DNA from 2 places in the Variovorax sp. RCC_210 genome. Region 1 is predicted to be linked to the other one. Evidence: riboswitches for the same ligand, from Rfam matches in the RefSeq annotation. Region 1 holds a riboswitch; the other holds the start of a gene.

Evidence for each region. Region 1 has a riboswitch for glycine ahead of AB6807_RS33355 (ABC transporter substrate-binding protein). Riboswitches for the same ligand answer to the same signal wherever they lie in the genome.
Region 2: another riboswitch for glycine. It lies ahead of gcvT (glycine cleavage system aminomethyltransferase GcvT); the one in region 1 lies ahead of AB6807_RS33355 (ABC transporter substrate-binding protein).

Annotation. Positions count from the first base shown of each region.
Region 1 is NZ_JBFUPJ010000017.1:80,966-84,361, reverse strand. Features, by position in the region: gene AB6807_RS33355 (ABC transporter substrate-binding protein) at 1-1,378, opposite strand, end outside; glycine riboswitch at 1,544-1,668, opposite strand; gene AB6807_RS33350 (hypothetical protein) at 1,822-2,661, opposite strand; gene AB6807_RS33345 (ATP-binding cassette domain-containing protein) at 2,750-3,396, shown strand, end outside.
Region 2 is NZ_JBFUPJ010000006.1:328,888-332,283, reverse strand. Features, by position in the region: gene AB6807_RS19830 (AraC family transcriptional regulator N-terminal domain-containing protein) at 1-774, shown strand, start outside; gene AB6807_RS19825 (hypothetical protein) at 932-1,615, shown strand; glycine riboswitch at 1,649-1,735, shown strand; glycine riboswitch at 1,752-1,862, shown strand; gene gcvT (glycine cleavage system aminomethyltransferase GcvT) at 1,908-3,122, shown strand; gene gcvH (glycine cleavage system protein GcvH) at 3,192-3,396, shown strand, end outside.

The DNA of each region.
Region 1 (3,396 bases):
GCTTGTCGTCGGTGGCCCAGCCGAACCAGCCCTTCTCGCCGTTGCCGGTGAGCGGCGCGAAGAACATCGGGTTCATGTTGTCTGCGATGCCCCAGCCGGTGATGAACAGGTTCCAGCCGCCGTTGGCCACCGGGTCTTTCTTGGCGCGCCGCGTGACCAGCGTGGGCCAGTCCATCGACTGCATGTCGACGTTGAAGCCGGCCTGCTTGAGCAGCTGCGCCATCACCGGCGGAAACTTGTTGAGCACCGCGAAGTCGGCCGGGTACATGAGCACCACGGGCTTGCCGTCGTAGCCCGCTTCCTTCAGCAGCGCCTTGGCCTTTTCGAACTGCGGCTTGCCGGTGAAGTAGCTCGCCTTGTCGGAGGCATAGGCCGAGCCGCACGGGTAGATGGAGGCGCAGCTGTTGTAGAGCTCCTTGTGCACCAGTTGCGCGCGCATCAGCGCTTCCTGGTTGATGGCCATGAACGCGGCCTGCGCGATCTTCGGGTTGTCGAAGGGCGGGATGAAGTGGTTCAGGTGCAGCGCGAACGAGCCCTTGGGCACCGGGCTGTCGATGGTGATGGCGGGGTTGTTCTTCAGCGCCGTGTACTGCTCGGACGGCACCCACTCGATCATGTCGACCTCGCCGTTGGCCAGCGCGTTGGCCTGGGTTTGCGCGTCTTTCAGCACGATCCATTCCATGCGGTCGACGTACACGTTCTTGCCGCCGGCGGTGCCCGAGGGGGCCTCGGTGCGCGGCACGTACTTGGTGTTCTTCAGGTAGACGATCTTCTCTCCGGGGCGGTACTCGTCCTTCTTGAAGATGTAGGGGCCGGAGCCGGTGGCGTCGTCGATCTGCTTGTCGGCGGGCGTGGCGGCCACGCGCGCGGGCATGATGAAAGGCGGGTTCGAAGAGGGCTTGCTCAGCGCGTCGAGCACCATGCCGAAGCTGTCCTTGAACACCAGCTTGAACGTGTTGGCGTCCACCGCCTCGGCCTTGTCCAGCGCGGTGAACATCTTCTGGCCCAGGCCATCGCGCTGGCCCCAGCGCTTCAGCGAGGCGATGACGTCTTCGGACGTGACGGGCTTGCCGTCATGAAAGGCCAGGCTCTTGCGCAGCGTGAAGGTCCAGGTTTTTCCGTCGGGGCTGGTGGTGTACTTGTCGACCATCTGCGGATGCACCTTGCCTTGCTCGTCCACGCCGAACAGCGTGTCGTACACCATGTAGCCGTGGTTGCGCGTGACGAAGGCGGTGGTCCAGATCGGGTCGAGGATCTTCAGGTCGGACTGCGGCACCAGGCGCAGCACCTTGCCCGCGTCCTGCGCGAAGGCAGCGGCAGCGGCCGTGGCCAGCAACGCGCCCGCGAACATGGCTTTCAGTTGTCGTTTCGTCAGCATGGATCAGTTCTCCGGTTGAAAAAGAAAGGCGCGAACACGCGCAACGCCGCGGCACACGTACTGCATGCGGCGTGGCAGCGTGGCGGCCTGGCGGCGTTGCGGAAAACAGGTCATGAAGAAAGCGGCTCCGGAAGCGAACAAGGACACGCCGCACGCAATGCGCGGTGTGCCCCTGCTGTCCTTTTGCCTGAGAGATTCACCCTGCGCGCACATCGCACAGGGCTTGCCCCTTCGGCGGCTGCCCTCGGCCCTTGCAACGGGGCCGGTCAGCGCTCTCCAGCGTCAGTAAAAATCCAGTCTTGGGACCTGAGCGTTATGGGCTGTCGCCTTCGGTAATGCACTAACTCGACGCATCGGGCCGGCATTTCTCCTGGATCAACTTCTCAAAGCAGATTGCGTGCCAAAAGCAGCAATCCGCGAGAAAGCTGCGCCGCAGTCAACGTCTACTGCGGGCCGCCGCAGAAGTCCGCGCGTTCGGTCGTCTTCGCGGTGAAGCGGATGCGCGAGGTGGTGGTGGCGCGCTGCGGCTCGCCTTGCGGCCACTCGCTCTGCAGCCACGTGTACTGCCAGTCGTACGGCGCGCCGGGCTTGGCCGCCTGGCCGTACGCGATGCGCAGGCTGCCGTTGCTTTCGTCGTGGCAATGCTTGGAGGTCTTGTAGTCCTTCTCGCTGAAGCAGGCGCGGATCATCTTGAAGCACGAGAAGGGAATGCCGCGCTGCACGGCACTCCTCGCCTTGCCTTCGCCCTCGCCCTCGCCTTCACGTTCGCGTTCGAGCGGCACGAAGTCCGCCGTGTCGAACGACGCGCCGCCGCCCGAGTACATCTCCGACACGGTCTGCAGCACGGCCACCGCCCACTTGCCCTCGGCCGTCGGGTAGAGCGCGGGCGCGAGCGACAGGCGCATGTCGCGCGGGCCGGAGCCTTCGGCGCCGTCTTTCTTCAGCGCGTCGGCATAGGCGGAAAAATCGTTCAGCGTGGTGAGCTGCCATCCCTTGGCGTCGGTGCTTCGCTTCACGCGCGCCATGACCAGCGGCTCGGCGGAGAGCACCAGGTAGTCGCCGGGCGTGGCGCCGCGTGGGCGGTACAGGCCGATCTGCTGCACGTCGCAGGGCTGCGGCAGCAAGGCGCACAACCGGACGCGCCATTGCGGGTCGAGCGCCTCGGGCTTGTTCACGGCATCGAACACCTGCGCGGTGGGCGCGGCCGGTGCGGCGAGCGCGGGGCCCGCCATGAGCGCCAAGGTGAGCGACGCGAGGAAACCGGCGGTGAGCAGTTTTTTCATGGAGCCGAATGGTAGCCACGCATCGCAATTCGCGTCGGAGGTTTGCATGCCCACGCCGCGCGAGCGCTTGATAAAGTCGCCCGCGACCATGAACCCATCCAGCTCCGCTCCCTCTTCCCCCGTCCTGCAGATCGACGCGCTCGGCTTCGCCTACCCCGACCAGCCGGCCATCGCCTCGAACTGGAGCGCCCGCGTCGGCCCCGGCGTCACGCTGCTGTACGGCGACACGGGGGCCGGCAAGACGGCGCTGCTCCAGGTCATTGCGGGCGCGCTCCCGGCCAGGGGCGGCCTGACGGTGGCCGGCGCCAGCCTCGCCGCCGCGCCCGAGGCATACCGGCGCAACGTGTTCTTCGTCGACCCGTCCACCGACCGCTTCGACCAGAGCACGGTGCACGCCTGCACCGCCGCGCTGCGCGAGGGCGACGCGGGCTTCGACGAGGCACGGTGGCAGGCGCTGGTCGAGGGCCTTTCGCTCACGCCGCACCTGGAAAAGTCGATGTTCATGCTGTCGACCGGCTCCAAGCGCAAGGTGTGGCTGGCCGCGGCGCTGGCCTCGAGCCGCCCGCTGGTGCTGCTGGACGAGCCCACCGCGGCGCTGGACGCGGGCTCGGTGCGCTGCCTGTGGCGTTCGCTGGGCGAACTCGCAGGGCCGGCCACCGGGCGGGCCTTCGTGGTGGCCAGCGCCGAGCACATCGACGCCGTGCCGCTGGCAGCCACCATCAGCCTGCCGCTGCG
Region 2 (3,396 bases), on a different contig from region 1:
TTCTGCCAGCCGATGGTGTGCGTGGTGCTGCAAGGCGTGAAGCAGGTTCTTGTCGGCGGTCACCTCATCCGCTACGGGACGGCGCACTCTTTCGCATCCGCCGTCGAATTGCCCGCGACCGGTTGCGTGCTCGAAGCGGAAACCGACAAGCCCTATGTCGCAGTGGGCCTGACGCTCGACCACGCCATGCTCGCGAACCTGGTCACCGAGCTGCCGCCGGTTTCTACATTGCCGCAAACCATGGGATTCGGCGTGGCGACCGTCTCGCAACCGCTTCTGGAGGCGCTCGACAGCCTGCTGGCGCTTCTGGATCGCCCCGATGACATCGCCGCGCTTTCAAAAGGACGTGAGCGGGAGGTGCTGTACCAACTGCTGCGCAGTCCGCATGCCCCCATGCTGCGACAGGCGCTCAGCGTGGACGGCCAGCTGGCGAGAATCCGCGAGGTGATCCAGCGGATACGCCAGCAAGTCGACACGTCCCTTTCGGTATCGGCGCTTGCCGAGTTGGCCGGCATGAGCGTGCCGTCTTTCCACCGCCACTTCAAGGCGGCCACAGGCATGAGCCCGCTGCAATACCAAAAGACGCTGCACCTTCATGCAGCGAGAAAGCTGATCGTGGCCAGCGGCGATGCCGCCAGGACCGCTTACGCGGTCGGCTATGAAAGCCCTTCGCAATTCAGCCGGGAGTACGCCAGGTTGTTCGGCATCTCCCCAGCCCGCGACGCCGCGCGGTTTCGACAGGGGGCGGGGCCGACCGCTTTCGGACTGGTCTGACTGCCGCGCAGCGGTCCAACGGGGAGGACTTCGCGCCATCTGCTTCTAAGAAAACGAACGCGCGTGTGAGGTCGACTCCCGTTCCGTGGCTCACTCGCAAGGAAATCGCAGGCGGCCGAGGTCGACAGCGGCGATTGCCCGTGTAAGTAGAACGTTCATGAAGATGTCACCACTTGCAACGATGCTGCAGCCCTCGATTCCCGAAAAAGCTGTGGCTGCCATGTTTCCCACCAAGACCGACAAGGCGCGCGACGAACTCCAGGGCCGCCAGCGCACGCTCAGCCAGCGCGAGCGCGCGCTGCTGCTCATGGCCGACGGCCGGCGCTCGCTGACCGACTTCAGCCCGCTGTTCAGCACGCGGGACGAGGCCGAGCAGGCGCTGTCGGCCCTGGTGCAGCGCGGCTACCTGCAAGACCCGCACGCGGCGGCTGCAGCTGCCGCCCAGGCCGCGCTACTGGCGTCGCAGGCATCGCAGGCATCGCAGGCATCGCAGGCCGCGCAAGCGGCCAGCGACGCCCAGGCGGCTCAAGCCATGGCGGCGCTGCCGGCGGTCGACCCGATCCAGGTCAGCACCTCGGCCGACAGCTTCGACGGCAAGCGCTCGCTGGCGACCACGCGCATGTTCCTGTTCGACATCTGCGAGCGCATGTTCGTGCGCCGCGACCCCAAGTTCGCGTCGCAGATGCGCGACGCCCTGCGCGAAGCGCGCGACCGCGAGGCGATGATGACCATTGCCGCGCTGATGCTCAGCGAGGTCGAGAAGGCGGCCGGGGCCGAGCGCGCCGAGTCGCTGCGCGAGCGCATCGACCGGCTGCTGCCGCCGGCTGAAATCGTTCACTGAGGCCAAAGCCCCGCGCGCCGCGATCCACTACACTCGCCCGGGTCAGGAGAGAGCCCCGCGCGACGGGGCCGCCGAAGGCGCAGGGGTCTCCCGAACGCTCAGGCAAAAGGACTGACAAGGCGCCGGTGCACACCGGCGTTTCCTTGCTGGAGAGAGGCCGCCGCACCCCACGGTGCAACGGCCCACCGAAGGAGCAAACCCCGATCGTGGGGCGAATCTCTCAGGTAAAGCGGACAGCAGGGGTGGCCCATGGCTTGCGTCATGGATTTCGTCTGCCCCTTTGGAGTGCCCCATGGCCTCTTCCACTGCTTCCGCTGCTCCCGCCGCTTCCGCTGCTTCCGCCTCCGACACCCTGTTGAAGACACCCCTGCACGACCTGCACGTCGAGCTCGGCGCCCGCATGGTCCCCTTCGCCGGCTACACCATGCCGGTGCAATACCCCGCCGGCCTGATGGCCGAGCACAAGCACACGCGCGACGCGGCCGGCCTGTTCGACATTTCCCACATGGGCCAGCTGCGCCTGGTCGGCCCCGACGCCGCGGCCGCCTTCGAAACCCTGATGCCCGTCGACGTGATCGACCTGCCCGCCGGCAAGCAGCGCTACGGCCTGCTGCTGAACGACGAGGGCGGCATCCTCGACGACCTGATGTTCTTCAACGAAGGCAACGGCTCGCTCTTCGTGATCGTCAACGGCGCCTGCAAGGTGGCCGACATCGCGCACATCCAGCAGAAGATCGGCAGCCGCTGCACCGTGCAGCCCCTGCCCGACCAAGCGCTGCTGGCGCTGCAGGGCCCGCAGGCGGCCGCCACGCTGGCGCGCCTGTCGCCCGGCATCGAGCGCTTCGTGTTCATGACCGGCGGCGCGGTGCAGATCGGCGACGGCGACGCGAAGGTGCCAGCCTTCGTCACCCGCAGCGGCTACACCGGCGAAGACGGCTTCGAGATCTCGGTGGCCGCCACCGACGCCGAGCCGCTGGCGCGCCTGCTGCTCGCCCAGCCCGAAGTGAAGCCCATCGGCCTGGGCGCGCGCAATTCGCTGCGGCTCGAGGCCGGCCTGTGCCTGTACGGCAACGACATCGACACCACCACCACGCCGGTCGAGGCCTCGCTCAACTGGGCGATGCAGAAGGTGCGCCGCGCCGGTGGCGCGCGCGAAGGCGGCTTTCCCGGTGCGGCCAGGATCCTGGCGCAGCTCGCCGCGGCCACCCCGGGCGCGGCCGGCCACACCGACCACGACACGCTCAAGCGCAAGCGCGTGGGCCTGGTGGCGCTGGAGCGCATTCCGGTGCGCGACGGCACGCTGCTGCAGTCCTTCGAGGGCCACGACATCGGCATCGTCACCAGCGGCCTGCTCGGCCCCACGGCCGACCGCTGCATCGCCATGGGCTACGTGGCCACGGCGTTCGCCGAGCCGGGCACGCGCATCCAGGCCATCGTGCGCGGCAGGCCGGTGCCGATGGAAGTCTCGACCCTGCCCTTCGTGCCGACCCGCTATTACCGCGGCTGAGCCTGCCGACCGCCCCCGGACCCGGCTAGGCTCTGCACCCCGAAACATTTTTTCCACGAGGAGTTTTTCATGAGCATCAAGTACACCAAGGACCACGAATGGGTGGCGGCCGAAGGCGATGCCGCCACCGTCGGCATCACCGTGCACGCGCAGGACGCGCTGGGCGACGTGGTGTTCGTCGACCTGCCCGAAGTCGGCAAGAGCTTTGCCCAGGGCGAAGTGGCCGGCGTGGTCGAGTCGGTGAAAGCCGCCGCCGACGTGTTCATGCCCGTGT